Regions from separate parts of the Bradyrhizobium sp. SOJA106 genome, predicted to be linked through region 2. Evidence: riboswitches for the same ligand, from Rfam matches in the RefSeq annotation. Region 2 holds a riboswitch; the other holds the start of a gene.
The links. Region 2 has a riboswitch for cobalamin ahead of AC5V87_RS14480 (energy-coupling factor ABC transporter permease). Riboswitches for the same ligand answer to the same signal wherever they lie in the genome.
Positions count from the first base shown of each region.

Region 1: it holds a riboswitch for cobalamin, as region 2 does, so the genes downstream of both, metE (5-methyltetrahydropteroyltriglutamate--homocysteine S-methyltransferase) here and AC5V87_RS14480 (energy-coupling factor ABC transporter permease) in region 2, are expected to answer to the same signal.

Region 1 is NZ_CM182549.1:2,012,545-2,020,504, forward strand. Features, by position in the region: gene AC5V87_RS08950 (nodulate formation efficiency C protein) at 1-488, opposite strand, end outside; cobalamin riboswitch at 1,485-1,686, shown strand; gene metE (5-methyltetrahydropteroyltriglutamate--homocysteine S-methyltransferase) at 1,791-4,136, shown strand; gene AC5V87_RS08960 (hypothetical protein) at 4,439-4,834, shown strand; gene AC5V87_RS08965 (hemerythrin domain-containing protein) at 5,385-5,984, opposite strand; gene fixJ (response regulator FixJ) at 6,779-7,384, opposite strand; gene AC5V87_RS08975 (hypothetical protein) at 7,557-7,724, opposite strand.
Region 2 is NZ_CM182549.1:3,227,217-3,235,176, reverse strand. Features, by position in the region: gene cobF (precorrin-6A synthase (deacetylating)) at 1-474, opposite strand, end outside; gene AC5V87_RS14480 (energy-coupling factor ABC transporter permease) at 516-1,193, opposite strand; cobalamin riboswitch at 1,231-1,450, opposite strand; gene cobA (uroporphyrinogen-III C-methyltransferase) at 1,495-2,226, opposite strand; gene AC5V87_RS14470 (cobyrinic acid a,c-diamide synthase CobB) at 2,223-3,533, opposite strand; gene cobM (precorrin-4 C(11)-methyltransferase) at 3,533-4,315, opposite strand; gene AC5V87_RS14460 (cobalamin biosynthesis protein) at 4,312-4,680, opposite strand; gene cbiE (precorrin-6y C5,15-methyltransferase (decarboxylating) subunit CbiE) at 4,677-5,858, opposite strand; gene AC5V87_RS14450 (cobalt-precorrin-6A reductase) at 5,857-6,603, shown strand; gene cobJ (precorrin-3B C(17)-methyltransferase) at 6,579-7,313, opposite strand; gene AC5V87_RS14440 (precorrin-2 C(20)-methyltransferase) at 7,310-7,960, opposite strand, start outside.

The sequences.
Region 1 (7,960 bases), 1.2 Mb from region 2:
CCTTGCGTGGTCGTCACAAAGTTGAAGTTGCTCGGCTCATGCAGAAAGCCAAGATTTGCGTCCCTTTCACTCTCCTTCACTTCAGTGGCGATCAACGAGAGTGCTAGGGCGTGCCAGCCCAATTCGATCGGCTTTGCATAGGTCGACGCAAGTTGAAACGTACCGTCGAGCGCGATCCTCCAGGTGATAAAGTACGGTTCCTCTAATATATCGTCAGGGTGTCTGGTCCACAAAACGAAAACATAGTCGTTTTCGTCAAGTTCAGCGACGCCCCACATTCGAGGGACGAACTGTGCAACCTTCGAGACGTTGGAGATAATTTGTTCTATTGTCTCACCGTCTTGCGCTCGCCACGTTGACTTGAATCTTTCGATATGGGGGCTCTCGATGGCGCGAACACTGTTGCTCGTCGCAGCCAGCCCGGCCAGGCAGATCAGGAGGCGACCGAGACAAAACCATAACGCGCGTCTTCTAGACACTGTTCTCATAACTGCCGGCCTATGTGGTGTCATCCACACGTCATTCCAAAGCGGGCAACCTTCAACTTGTTATGCGCGAGCACAAGAAGTTAGCGGCGACGCGACGGGGAGACCGATGGTGTCCCGTGCGAGCAGGCGCTCCCCTCTATGTCACGCGCCGCTAACTTCGCTGCCGGCGACAGCAGTCAAGTTGCTGTGCTGGACATGCCCAGCAGGAGGAGACTGGGCATCCCGAAGACTTGCATTCTTCGTGCCAGGTAATACACGGCAATTCGCACCGCTTTTGTGTCCTCTTTGTCGACTTTCCGACTGGTCAATGTCTCGATGTTTCCGTTCAGCGCTATCCAGCCCGGCTTATGCATCCTGGTCCCGCACCGGATCGTTCGATGGCGCAGCGGAACACCTCGGTACCAAGCTCCCGATGAGAATTGTTTGCCGCTATTGAACCGTTTGGTTCGGCATCGTTGCCAGAACGTAGCTTTCGATCTCTGCCACGCGTTTGGCCATCTGCGGCCATCGGCCATGGTGCGTGTGCCGCTCCTATCGCGACATGCGGCGCTTCGAGAATAGCCTCGCTTAGGAGCGCTTTGCACTCGATGGCGACGAGGCGAAACCGATCTTCACCGCCGAACATTTGGAGTCTTGCTGAACCGCACATCAACGTGCTGGCCGGGTATGTTGCTGGCCTCGCCAGCTTGGGCCTATTCAACACGGATCCTGTTGGCCGAGAAGGTGGCTGGATGGTGGACTTGCTCAAAGAACCGCTGAGAAGCCGGAGATGCGTTCTGCTCGAGGCAGCAGTCCCGACCGGGCAAGCCGCATTTGTCCCTTCCACCGATCTGGCGTGCGGCCCGCAGGCAGCTGCGATCGTCATTCCGATATTGCTGACTTTAAAGCGCTTCTACGTCGGCTCAACGCGTCAAGATGCGAGGTCATTCGCGTAGCGGATGTCGCAGCACCAGCTTGAGACACGATCTGAGAGGTTGACGGAAGACCTGTCTTCTCGATAATCCAAGTCGTCGAGGTTCTCCGGTCGCACTTGATCCGGAGCTAAGAGGGAAGCCGGTGAAGATGCCGGCGCTGCCCCCGCAACTGTGAGTGGCGAGCCGCTGTCCAACGATGTCACTGAAGCCTGCGCGGCTTCGGGAAGGCCGGACAGCAGCGATGACCCGCGAGCCAGGAGACCTGCCCCGACATTATATTCGTCCACGGGCGGGGTGTCCCGGTGGTGCGCCAAGCAGCCGTCGCACTGCGCGACTTCCCCTGCCTGCGTCCGCCATGGCCTTCTGCCCCCAACACGGGGTTAACGCTATGTCTCTTCTCTCCCTTCCCGTTGCCACGCTCGGAACGCCACGCATCGGTCCAAGGCGCGAGCTCAAACTCGCTCTAGAAAGCTACTGGGCCGGAAAAAGCAGCGAACAGCAGTTGCTCGAGGACGCAGCTGGCCTGCGTGCCGCGAACTGGGCTCGTCAGAAATCTATCGGCGTCACGGTCATTCCATCGAACGATTTCTCGCTGTATGACCAGGTGCTCGACACAAGTGTCATGGTTGGCGCCATCCCGGAGAACTACGCCTCAAAAGCCGAATCCGTTTCGCTGAAGACGTACTTCGCCATGGCCCGCGGATCACAATGCGACGATCAGGATGCGAGTTGCGGTCACGGACCGCGCGCATTTGGCGCACCCGCGCAGGAGATGACCAAGTGGTTCGATACTAACTACCACTACATGGTCCCCGAGTTTCGCAGAGGACAGACTTTCAGGCTATGCTCTCGCAAGCCGATCGAGGAGTATGAAGAGGCCAAGGCCCTTGGCTTTCAGACCCGTCCTGTCCTGATCGGGCCGGTCACATTCCTAAAGCTCGGCAAGAGTCCCGATCCTGCATTCCAGCCACTCTCACTACTAGATGAACTGATACCGGTCTATATCGAGGTTCTGCAGGAATTGGCGAAACGTGGGGCAAAGTGGGTTCAGTTCGACGAGCCCTGCCTGGTTCTTGATCTGGATGAGGGGGCGCGAAAATCTTTGCGGCATGCCTATGACCGGCTCGCCAAGGAGGGCCCGGCCATCAAGATCATGGTTGCCAGCTATTTCGGCGACCTCGGCGACAATCTGGATACCGCCTTGAGCCTGCCGGTTGCAGGACTGCATCTCGATCTGGTTCGAGCGCCACAGTTGTTAAATCAGATCATAGCTGGCGGCCGACGTGATCTCGTCATGTCGCTCGGTGTCGTCGACGGCCGGAATGTATGGCGGTCGAATTTGTCCTCGCTGCGCCAGCGGCTCGAACCCGCGATTGCGAAGCTCGGCAAAGATCGTGTACAGATGGCGCCATCCTGCTCGCTGCTTCATGTGCCGGTCGATGTTGGACTCGAGACCGGGCTCGCTTCCGACGTCAAGAGCTGGCTTGCTTTTGCGGTCCAGAAGATGCGAGAGCTTACTATCCTGGCGCGGGCACTCGCAGGCGACCAGAATGTCGCGCAAGCTCTTGCCGAGTCGGAATGTGCCGCGACTGACCGGCGGACTTCGCCGAAAATCCGTGATGCTAATGTCGCTGTCCGGATGAAAGCGATCGATCAGACCATGCGTCGGCGCGCGAGCCCATTTGCCCGTCGTGCCGAGATCCAAAGCAATCGTTTTGGACTGCCGGCTTTTCCTACCACGACGATCGGATCGTTCCCACAGACCATAGAGGTTCGGAATGCGCGTGCGGCCCATGCGCGGGGCGCGATGAGTGACGAGCAATACGACAGGTTCCTCAAGGAGGAGACTGCGCGCGCCGTACGTTGGCAGGAGGACATCGGTCTCGACGTCCTCGTGCACGGCGAGTTCGAACGCAATGACATGGTCCAGTACTTCGGCGAGCAACTTGCCGGCTTCGCATTTACCAAGAACGGATGGGTGCAGTCCTACGGCTCGCGCTGTGTCAGGCCACCGATCCTGTTTGGCGATGTAGTGCGGTCGAAGCCTATCACCGTGGACTGGTGGCGCTACGCGCAATCATTAACAAAGAAGCCGATGAAGGCGATGTTGACCGGACCGGTGACGATCTTGAACTGGTCCTTTGTTCGCGATGATATTCCCAGAAGCGAGGCCTGCCGCCAGATTGCGCTCGCGATCCGAGACGAAGTCCGCGATCTCGAGAATGCTGGTGCGACCATGATCCAGATCGACGAAGCTGCACTTCGAGAAGGATTGCCGTTGCGTCGATCGGAGTGGACGGCTTATCTCGATTGGGCCGTGGATTGCTTCCGCATCTGCTCATCGGGCGTCGCTGATAAAACGCAAATCCATACACATATGTGTTACTCGGAGTTCAACGACATCATCGGTGCAATCGCTGCTATGGACGCGGATGTAATCTCGATCGAGACGTCGCGCTCAAAAATGGAGCTACTCGACGCGTTTAGGAACTACGAATACCCAAATCAGATCGGGCCGGGCGTGTACGACATCCACTCTCCACGCGTTCCTGAAACGGGCGAAATGAAAGAGCTGCTGGCGTTGGCTCGGACCCGGCTGCAGGATTCGCAACTCTGGGTCAATCCGGACTGCGGCCTGAAGACGCGCAAATGGGAGGAGGTTCGGCCGGCGCTAACGAACATGGTCGCTGCCGCCCGCGAGCTGCGCGCTGCATTCGATCCGCCGGGCCGGTGATCAGGGATTGGGTCTGTTCTCGGCAAAGTTGATCCTCTTGCGGTCATTTTGCGCTCTCCATGATCGATGGACCATTGGGAACACAAAAAAACCGGCGCCGCTTAGCGGGCCGGGTGAAACTCTGGGAGGAGCAAAGCTGAATGCCTAGGAGAGATCGACTGCCATGTCGCACATGAGTCGACCGATGGTTTCGGCGCAGCAACGATGCTCCTGCCTCAGCAAACAGCCCTTCGCGGTGGCGAGCCGATCCTCGGCGATGCGAGCTAGGTAGTCCTTCGCTGAGATGGCTTTCCGACAAGCCCTTGTTGGATGCGCTCGATCGCGATGGCGCCGAGCCCAATAATGGGCCCGTCAGTGTAGCCCTGGAAGTTGCACTTAGCCTGTTTGATGCCGGGCCCTCCGGCAAGACTTTCGAGTGGCAGGGCAAAGTGAGCGACGCCGACGCATATGTATCCAGCATCAACCAAGGATTCCGTGATCCTTTCGAATTGGAGGTAGCCCTCGACACTGTCGAGCGGAATGAATTCATCGTCTTTGCGTTGATGCTTCTTGAATGCAGGAATATGCGGGAGCCGAATCCCGAAATCCGACCCGGATGCAATTCGAGGCATTTGGTGAGGATTTCGCGGCAGGAAGCGACTGTCTCGTGGGGCTACGCCATACAGCCAAAGGGACTCAAGCCATGCTTGATAATCTAACTCGCAAACTGACGCTGAGAAATGCGAGGACGTCGGGTATCTGGTGGAACGTGGCAGCCCCGTGCAGGCGGCTACTCGTCGTGGCCTCATCGACGTCAACTGCCTTGTTGTTGGTGCTGACCTAGCCGGCCTGACAGTGCCCCCAGTTGGCGCGCAGCAGGTCGAACCGGCTGCCGTCGGATGATTGAGAGCGTACCGGGTTGGGGTCAACGAGTGGGATTGCTTCGCGCGCATCCGCGCGATCGCAATCGTCCGGCCTTATCGGGCGGCAGACATAAAAGGCGTCAGTTTCGCGCGATATCACCGCGCAACTGCCCGATCTGCGACCGTCACATTCTGGAACATGCCGGAACCAGAGCTCAGGAAGGCTCGGCCGCGCCGTTTGCACCCGTGGTAGAGCAGCGATCATATTGCGCAGAAGCCATTTTGCCGGTACGACCAGCCTACGTGCCGGCGAGCACCCCATTTTCATTCGACAGGAAGAACATGAGGTCCACTTCCTGCTGTGAAACGGCAGCGATCAATACAGCCCGTCCATCTCGGCGCCGTATCACGGGGGGGCGGCCTTGGGGCACGCAAACGCGACCGAGCTCCGTTCGGCCTCAGCTTCTTGCTCCAATTGCAGAATATGCGCTCTTAGCGCATCGGAAGTTGCTGCCGCCGTCTCGCTGAACAGCGGATCTCCATGATCGGTCAGACCGGAAGCGATTTCGGTCCAATCCTGAGCCGAGAGAGCCTTCAGAGCTGCCGGAAAGAAATCTCGTTCTTCCCACTTCATGTGGTGCCGCTCGCGTACTATAAAGTCGCGTATGATATCGCCGACGTCCTGCCGAAAAAGTTCACGATCCGCGAGGATGGCGTCAATAGCCCGCGCGAAGTGGTGCAAACGGTCGACGACTTCCTGGTGTTCAAGCGCGAGATCGCCGACGATTGCAGCTGCATCCGGATCGCGAGCCTTGAGCTTGGAAAAAATCAAGTCTTCCTGTGGATGATGGTACACCTCGGGATAAACCTCGAAATAGCTGATAATCGCGCGAATGACCTCATAATCAGGACGGATCCCTTTCTCAAAAATCTCCACTTCGCGTTCAAGAGCGACCAGAAGCAGATCAATGTTGCGATGCTCTCGAAGCAAAAGATCGATAATCATTGCGGTGCTCCTGGAGGCACAATATAGGCTGGAAGCGTTTCTGCGGCTCAGAAGATCTCCTAAGCCGAATTTGGCGTCCTTCGCTGCGCCGCGTTCGTCCGCGCCGTTCGACGCGAAAAAGTAGCGCGCTCCGATTTGAGCTGGCGTATAGCAACTTAGCCGAAGTGTTGAAGTTGCCCACGCAAGACGCTGGTCCGATGGCGGCAGCTCTTGGTAAAACTGGCGTGCATCGGGGACCCTACCTTGCGAACGTCGATGTGACGCAGATTGTCTGTTCCTGACGAACTGGGAAATCTGGTTGTTTTCCCTAGGTAGAAGCCCCTAAGTATTTATACGTAAGTCCGATGAGGAGGGCGTCTTGAATGGGGCCGGCGCGGTCCCTTGGTTGCTCAAACACGGATCGATGTACGGCGGCCGACCTCATCGACGGGCTTGATGATCATGCGCCTCCAACCCACGCCATCGTTGATTTAAGACCGCAGTGACTGTAGCCCAGCCGAGCGTTCACGGAAGCCCGCACTGGGAGCTCCGTTGGAGGACCGACCAATATATTGCCGAGTTATGCCGGTCTTCGGGCGGTCAGACCTGCTGTTCATCGGAACACAAATTTGGGCACCGCATTGATCTGCTTCATGTGCCGTCGTGATTCCAAGAAACCAGCAGCTTGTGTTGCATCAATAGCCACCACCGAAAACATGATCGGCTCCGCGCTGTGCACCTGCCAACCTCCGTTCGTCGGCTGAACTGCGCAGCTTGAATGCATGAATAGGCCATTCGCACCATGTGCGTCCCTGCTAGAGTCCCGCGGTAATGGCGATCCGCATCAACTCGGACATGCTGCGGACATTGGCCTTGGCCATGAGGTTTGCACGGTAAACCTCGACTGTCCGAGGACTAATGCCCAGATCATGGGCGATCACCTTGTTGATCTTGCCGGCTAATAGTCCCTGCAGGACGTCACGTTCGCGCGAGGAGAGGTCCGCGAGGCGGGCTTCCGCCCGCAGTTTCGCTGCATCATCGGCGGGCTTCGTTGGCCGCGCTTTCAACGCACTATTGATCGCGCGCAACAGTACCTCCTCTTCGAACGGCTTTTCGATGAAGTCGACCGCACCCGCTTTCATCGCTTCGACTGCGAGCGATACGTCGGCATGACCAGTTATCAAGATAACCGGGCAGTCGACGCGATTGGCCTTCACTTTTCTGACCAATTCGAGACCGCTCATACCCGGCATACGGATGTCTGACACGATGCAATCGATTGGACCGCTCGCGACGTCATTAAAAAACGCGGTCGCCGTCTCATAGGTTGCTACGTAGAAACCGTTTACATCAAGAAGAAATGCGAGCGAGTCCCGCATTGCGGCGTCATCGTCGATCACAAGAATTCGCCGCCCAATCATGTCTCTTCGCTAAGCTCCGCAAATGCCGTCTTAAGGATCGTGCTGCTACTCGGAGTCGCTTCCACGACGATATGGCTGCTATGTGATTCGATGATCGTCCGGCAGATTGATAGCCTCACACGCACGCCATGGCTTTTGGTCGCGAAAGAGCTGGATCAGTCGGTCGGCGATATCAGCTCTTGATGCAGGGCCCCTTATCAGCAACGGTATACGTGTCGACGTTGGCAACTTCGCGGCGCGGGCAGGAAGTCATGGCCTCGATTTCATTACGTATCAGGTTTAGCGCGGCCTGCTGAATCTGGATCTTGTCGACAATGATGTCGCGGTCGCTGCGGGTCATCACGCGTACGCCTTCCTTGCCCGACTAGGGCCAGGGCCACAGCTTCTTCAAGGAGCGTGAGCGGCTTCTCCACAGTGTGCTCGCCCCTGGAAACGAAGTCCCGTGGGCGCTTGATGATATCTTTGGCGCGTAGAGCATGTTGCGCGGCGCGTTCGAGTGCATCGCCATTGCAGTTGGCGTCCAGCGCGGTGCGCGCGAGCGGAGCCTTTGTGTCCCACATGCAGTTTGTAATTGCG
Region 2 (7,960 bases):
CTCGCCGATGTCGTTGAGCGGCAATGCATGCGCCGCGCACAACGCCTGGATCGAGGTGATGCCCGGCACGACCTCGATCTCGGGCAAGGGATTGAGTCGACGCGCAATGCGCAGCGAGGAATCATAGAGCGAGGGATCGCCCCAAATCAGCAGCGCAACCTTGCCCTTGCCGCCAAGATGATCTGCGATCGCCTGCGACCACGTTGCGGCGACGGCATCGTGCCAATCGTCCACGCCCTTGCGGTAGTCGGCTTCACCCGCATCGCGAACGGGAAGATCGAACTCGGCGATGCGGGTCTTGTCGCTCGTGAGCACATCCGCGCAGATCGTGCGCCTGAGATCGGCGAGATCGGATTTCGCGCTCCCCTTGCGCGGGATCAGGACGAGATCGGCCGCGTTGATGGCAGTGATCGCAGCGCGCGTGAGCTGAGCGGGATCGCCGCAACCGATGCCTATCAGAGAGAGCGTGAGCATCGCGAGCGCGAGGGGCGGCGTTAGCGGCCGCCCCTTGTCTCCTAGGCCGCGTTGTGCAGGCGCGGGGTGACGAGGCCGGGCGCGGTGACGCCGCGCAGCGACTTCGCCAGCGCCAGCACCGCAAGATCGGCGAGCGGCTCGATCACGATGACGAGCGCATAGGAGGCCGCGAACGTCGCGATGTTGGCGAGGTTGCTCATGGCAAAGCCGGAGCCATAGAGCGCCCAGAACGCCACCCAGGCGATCACGCCGGCCTGATAGGTCGTCGAGAGCGCCAGCGCCTGGCGATACCTGAGATCAACATAGGCCGTGTTGCGCGAGATGATCCGCGCGGCGATCGCCTGGATTCCGAACAGCGGCACCAGCAGCGTGGTGACGTTCATGCCGTATTGCGGCAGGTCGGCGGGCTCGAAGAACACGCCCTGGAGCAAGAGGCCGAACGCGAGGCCGAAGGCCGCGGGCGCAGCGCCAAACAGCAGGAACAGCGTCGAGCCGAGAATGAAGTGCACCTCGGAGACGCCGACCGGGAAGTGCGGCAGGATCTCGAAGAAGGTGAAGACGAGGCCGGTGGTGGCGAGCGTGCGCACCGCGAACGATGTGATGCCCTGCTCGCGTACGGTCTCGGCCGCGAGCTTCAAGGCAACGCCGCCTGCGGCGATGCCGGTTGCGTAACTCAATACGAGCTTGGCGCCCGTCACGATGCCGGGTTCGATATGCATGGCTCAGTTCCTTCCTGCCGTCACACCCGACGGCCTTGGCCTCAAAACATGCACGGCCGGTCTCCTGGCTCGCGGTTCACTGGGGTTCTCCGGCCTTCCCGGACCTTACGGCCCAGTGGCTGATCGGAGCCCCTCACCGCTTACAGTCGCGGGGGCGGCTGGGGTTTTGGGCGCCGCAACTGGGTCCGCCCATCCCCATTCCCGATTATGCTCCGGCGCTTTGCGCCGCATGGAGCACCATGCCTCTCCTGTGTGCCCCTTTCGCCAGCCGGGCGTCAAGGGTGGAAGGCAGCCCGGGCCATCATGACGGATAATCCCCCGCCAGCGCGCCAAACAGGATGACGGCCGCCGTCGAGGCCGCCCCGCCCCGCGCAAGCTGCTCGGCAAGCTCCGCAATCGTGGTGCGAACCAGCCGTTCGTCGGCGCGGCCAAGCGATTCGGCGAACAGCGCCGGGGTGGTTGGAGCGAGCCCGTGCGCGATCAATTTTGCGGCAAGATCCGGAAAGGTGCGCCGGCCCATATAGACCACGGTCGTCGCTTCGGGGTCGGCCAGCGCCGCCCAGTTGAGGTTTTGGGGCAGCTCGCCGGTGACGTCGGCCCCGGTGACGAACTGCACCCGGCGCGAGGTATGGCGTCGGGTCAGGGGAATGCCGGCTTGGGCGGCGGCGACGCAGGCCGAGGTGACGCCGGGAACGATCTCGTAGCCGATGCCGGCTTCGCGCAGCGTCTCCAGCTCCTCCTCGAGCCGGCCGAAAATGCCGGCATCGCCGGACTTCAGCCGCACCACGCGCGCGCCGGTTGCGGCGTAGTCGACCAGGAGGCGGTTGACGTGGTGCTGCCTGGTCGAAGGCCGCCCTGCCCGCTTTCCCACCGCGACGAGATTGGCGCCGGGCCGCGCCAGGTCGAGGATCGCGCCGGAGGCAAGGTCGTCATAGAGCACGACGTCGGCCTCGCGCAGCCGCGCGGCGCCCTTCACGGTGAGGAGCTCGGGATCGCCGGGGCCGGCAGAGACGAAGGAGACAAAACCGCTCACCGGTCCTCCGCGATCAGATGAAAGAACGTCCCGGTCGCCTGTCCCCGCCGCGAGCCGGTCTCGGTGATCACCGCGCCGGTCGCATCATGCACGACGGCCAAAGGCGTGTCAGGCTGCGCAAGGATGGTCGAATAGTGGAATTCGTGGCCGCGCAGGCGCGCGCCCGCCCGATGCCCCGGCATCGGCGCTGCCAGCGCGGCGAGACGATAGCCGAGATGCATGCGGCGCTTGGCAAAGCTCGTCTCGAGGCCAAGCAGGCCCGTCATCTCGTGGCGCACACCGTCGGCATCTGTCAAAGCAGTCCCGAGCACCATGTAGCCTCCGCATTCGCCGTGCACCGGTCGCGTCTCGGCGAAGGCGCGCAAGCCGCTACGAAAGCTTGCATTGGCCGCGATCTTGCCGGCATGAAGCTCGGGATAGCCGCCGGGCAGCCAGCACACGTCGGCACTGTCATTAGGTCCTTCATCGGCGAGTGGTGAGAACGTCGAGATCTCCGCGCCGGCCGCGCGCCAGGCCTCCAGCATGTGCGGATAGACGAAGGAGAACGCCGCATCGCGCGCCAGCGCGATGCGCTGCCCGGGGGGCGTCACGTTGAGGCCGTTCGACACAGCTTGCGGCGACCAGACGGCGGCCGCGCGCAGCACCGCATCGAGATCGACATGCTCGGCGACGAAGCGCGCGGCTTCGTCAATCAGCTTGCCGATCTCAGCCTGCTCCTCGGCTTGCACGAGGCCAAGATGCCGCTTCGGCAGGCTGATCTCGGCATGGCGCGGCAGCGCGCCGAAAACGGCGATGCCGGCGTCGTTGAGCGCACGGCGCACGAGGTCTTCATGGCGCGAGCTGGCGACACGATTGAGCACGACGCCCGCAAGGCTCACGCCGGCGCGATAGTCGCGCAGGCCGGCCGCGATCGCCGCCGCGGTCTGCGCCTGCCCGGAAGGGTCGATCACCAGCACCACCGGCCAGCCCAGCATCTCCGCGATATCGGCGGTAGCACCGGTACCCGAGACGCCGCGCGCGGCGACGCCGTCGAACAGACCCATCGAGCCCTCGGCGAGCACCACATCCGCATCCGCGCCGCGGCTGACGAGATGCGCGATGTCCGCGCGATCCATCGCCCAGCTATCGACATTGACGGAGGCGCGTCCCGTCGCGGCGGCATGAAAGGCGGGATCGATATAGTCAGGCCCACTCTTGAAGCACTGCACGTTCAAGTCGCGCTGGCGCCAGGCGCGCGCGAGCGCCAGCGTCAACGTGGTCTTGCCGACGCCGGAGGCCGGCGCGGAGATGACGAGGCCAGCAGCCATCACGATGCCTCCGGAAAGCGCGGCTCGGCGCCGACGGGTCGATAGCGGCGATCGTAATCGACGGCGTAAAGGCGGCTCTCGTCAAAATCCGCCGCGCCAAGCGTCTTGCCGACGAGGATCAGTGCTGTGCGCTCCATCTCGGCACCCACGGCAGCATCGAGCGTCGCAAGCGTCGCGCGGACGATGCGCTGGTCCGGCCAGCTCGCACGCCAGACGATCGCGACCGGGCAGTCTGCGCCGTAATACGGCGTCAGCTCGGCGACGACCTTGTCGAGCAGATGGATCGACAGGTGGATAGCAAGCACCGCGCCGGTGGCGGCGAAGGCAGCGAGCTTCTCGTCCTTAGGCATCGTACTGGCCCGGCCGGGCGTGCGCGTCAGCACCACCGTTTGGGCAAGGCCGGGCAGCGTCAGCTCGGCTTCCAGGGCGGCAGCCGCCGCCGAGAACGACGGAACGCCCGGCGTGACGGTGAAGGGAATGCCGAGCGCGCGCAGGCGGCGGAGCTGCTCGCCCATCGCCGACCAGATCGAGAGATCGCCGGAATGCAGCCGGGCGACGTCGTGGCCTGCCGCATGCGCGGCGGCGATCTCGAAGATGATCTCGTCGAGCGACAACGGCGCGGTGTTGACGATCCGCGCCCCCGGCGGGCAATGCGCCAGCAGGCCCTCCGCCACCAGCGAGCCGGCATAGAGGCAAACCGGACAGGCCGCGATCAGGTCGCGGCCGCGCAGCGTCAGCAGATCGGGCGCGCCCGGCCCGGCGCCGATGAAATGCACCGTCATGCGCTGTCTCCTTCCGCGATCGCAGCGGTCGCGGTGCGATCCTGCGAGACAACCCGTGTTGCAATCAACCGCGCGCGTGGACCGGCGACCGCGAGCGCCGCGGCCTCGGCCACGGATCCGGTGCCGAACTTCTGCGCGACAAGCGTCGATTGCGTGGGCGTGTCGATGCCGGCCAGTGTCGCGGCCGGAACGGCCCTGATCGACACACCGCATTCACGTGCGAGTTGCTTCAGCGCGTCGCTGTCGGCCTTGTCGCTGACGGTCGCCAACGCCACAAGCCCTTCCGCACCGCCGGCAGCCAGCAGCGCTTCGCGCAGCGAAGCCAGCGTCACATCGCGTTTGAAGCCAAGTCCCGCGACCTTCATCGGACCACACTCCACTGCACCACAGGGCGCGCTGCCTCCCAGGAGCGATAGCGGCCGAGCGGGGCGGCATGCACGATCTCGACCCGCATCAGCTCGCCACCATGGCGCCGATGCAGCTCGCCGAGCAGCGCTTCCGTCTCCAGCGTGACTGAATGTGCGACGAGCCGCGCACCCGGCGAGAAACGGGACCAGACGGCATCGAACATCGCGAGATCGAGACCGCCGCCGATGAAGACGGCATCCGGTACGTCTTGGCCAGCAAGAGCTTCAGGCGCCTTTCCCGTGACAACGGTGATCCGATGCGCGAGTCCGAACGCCACTGCATTGTTGCGAATATTCGCCGCACGCTCCTCGCGCATTTCGACAGCGGTTGCCGCCCCCCCGCACAGCGCCCACTCCACAGAGATCGAGCCCGAGCCGGAACCGATGTCCCATAGCTGCTCGCCCGGGCGCGGCGCCAGCGCCGAGAGCGCAAGTGCGCGCACCGGCCGCTTGGTGATCTGGCCATCATGGACGAAGAGATCGTCCGAAACGCCGGAGCTGCGGGGAACACCATGCCCACCTCTCGCCTCGACGGCGACTGCGACAAGATTTGCAGCGAGGTCGCCCGCAAAGCTGTCGGCACGATATCCCGCAATGCTTTCGCGCGGTCCACCGAGCGCAGCCAGAATCCAGAACACCGAGGCGCCCCAACCGCGCTCGCTGAGCCACTTAGCGAGATCACCGGCCGCTTTCCCGTCGCGCACGAGGCAAAGGATCCGCGCACCATTCGCCAGATGCGGCACGAGACGCTCGAACGGCGCTGCGTGGAGGCCGAGGCATGCGACGGCTTCGAGCCGCCAGCCCAGCCGCGCTGCGGCAAGCGAGAAGGTCGACGGTGCAGAATGCGCGATCCACTCGGTAGCATCGAGCTTCTCGGCAAGGCTCGCGCCGGCGCCGTGCCAGAACGGATCGCCCGAGGCGAGCACCACCGTCGGCCGGCCGCGGCGCTTCAGCACGATCTCCGCATCGAACGGCACCGGCCAGGGGCGGCCGCGGTGACCAACGTCTGCAAGCGCGAGATGACGCTCGCCGCCAAAAACGGTTTCCGCCTTGGCGAGCGCCTTTCGGCTTGCCTCAGACAGCCCGGCAAGGCCATCTTCGCCGATACCGATGATGGTCAGCCAAGGATCAGTCATGATACGCGCCCTCATTCTGGGCGGAACGGCCGATGCGAGCGTGCTTGTGGCGGAGATCGCGCGCGCGCAGATCGAGGCCGTCTATTCCTATGGCGGCCGCACCCGCGCGCCCGCCGATCAGCCGCTGCCGACCCGCATCGGCGGCTTTGGTGGCGTGGGCGGGCTTGCAGACTATATCCGCAGCGAAGGCATCACGCATGTGATCGACGCGACGCATCCCTTCGCGGCCGAGATGAGCCGCAATGTGGTGGCGGCGTGCGCGGAAACCGGCACGCCGCTGATAGCGCTCGAACGCGCGTCCTGGACGAGAGCGCCCGGCGACAACTGGATCGAAATTCACGATATCAACGCCGCCGTCGCCGCGCTGCCCGACGCGCCGGCAAACGTATTCCTCGCCATCGGCCGCCAGCACATCGCCCCGTTCGCGAGCAAGCCGCAGCATGCCTACACGCTGCGCTTCGTCGATCCGCCCGAAGCGCCCCTGCCCTTTGCCGCGGATGTCATTGTGTCGCGCGGCCCCTTCACGCTCGAGGGCGAGTTGGAGATGCTGCAGGCGCGCGGCATCGCCTGGATCGTCGCCCGCAATTCCGGCGGCGACGGCGCGCGCGCCAAGATCGACGCCGCGCGCAGGCTCGGCCTGCCCGTGATCATGATCTCCCGGCCACATCTGCCCGAAAGGCCCTGCGTAGAGAGCGTGGCCGAGGTGATGCAGTGGCTCGGTCATTCTAACCGCCTCGGTGCGTAGACCCAGCGGCCGACACGGCGCGTCTGCGAATTGCAGACGATCACCAGCGTGCGCATGTCGGCCATTTCTGGGCGGGCCTCGCTCAACGTCACGATCTCGATCTTCTCGTCAGCAGCACTGATCGCGCGCGCAAAGATCACGAGGCGCTCGCCGCAGCCGGCCGCTTTCAGCACCGCCAGCGCGCGGCCAAATCCCTCTGGCCGGCTCACTGAGCGCGGATTGTACATCGCGATCGAAAAGTCGGCTTCGGCGGCGAGCCGCAAGCGTTTCTCGATCACCGCCCACGGCTTGAGATTGTCGGAGAGATTGAGCGCGCAGAAATCATGGCCGAGCGGCGCGCCGGCGCGCGCGGCCGCCGCCAGCATCGCGGTGATGCCGGGCAGCACGCGGATCGGCAGCGCTTGATAGTGCGGCGCCTGTTCCAGCGCCTCGAATACGGCCGAAGCCATCGCGAACACGCCGGGGTCGCCGGAGGAGACGACGACGACCTGCCCGCCTTCCCCCGCAAGCCGCAAAGCCTCACTCGCACGCTGCAGCTCTTCGCGATTGTCCGACGGATGCAGCGTGAGACCCGGCCGTGGCGGCACGCGCGAGACGTAAGGTGCATAGCCCAAGATATCGGTCGCGGCGGCAAGCGCAGCGGCGACCTCGGGCGTCACCAGCGCATCGCTGCCCGGCCCGAGGCCTGCGATGGTCAGTGTGCCCGTCATTCGGCGGCGTCCAGATGCCGGCCCTTGCCGTGCACCAGCACGATCGCGAAGTAAGGACAATCGGTGGCATCGATCTCGGCGAGCCGCACCACGCGCTCGCCGGGCATGGTGCCGCGCTCGACCAGCCACGCGTCGTCGAGCCGACCGGCGGATGCGAGCGCGCGGCGCACCTTCACGAGATTGCGCCCGGTCTTCATGATGACCAGCGCATCGGAATCGCGCATGCGCCGTTCGAGTTCGTCCTCGGCCAGCGTGCCCATCAGCACCGTCGTCACGTCGTCGCCGAGCGCGATCGGCTGCGCGACGCCGTTCCAGCAGCCGACCATGCCGGGAATGCCGGCGATCACCTCGATCTCGACGCGGCCTTGCAGGCGCATGTGCAGATGCATGAAGGAGCCGTAGAAATAGGGATCGCCCTCGCAGAGCACGACGACATCGACCGCGCGCGCAAGCCGCGCAAGGCGCTCGGTCCATTCGTCGTAGAAGCCGGCGAGCAGCTGAACGTACTCAGCGCTGTCGAACGCGATCTCCGTGGTGACCGGGTATTCCATGGGATATTCGGTAACGTCGGCCGCCAGCATGCCCTCGACGATGCGCCGCGCCTGGCCGGGCCTGCCTTTCTTGCGGAAATAGGCGACGTGCTTTGC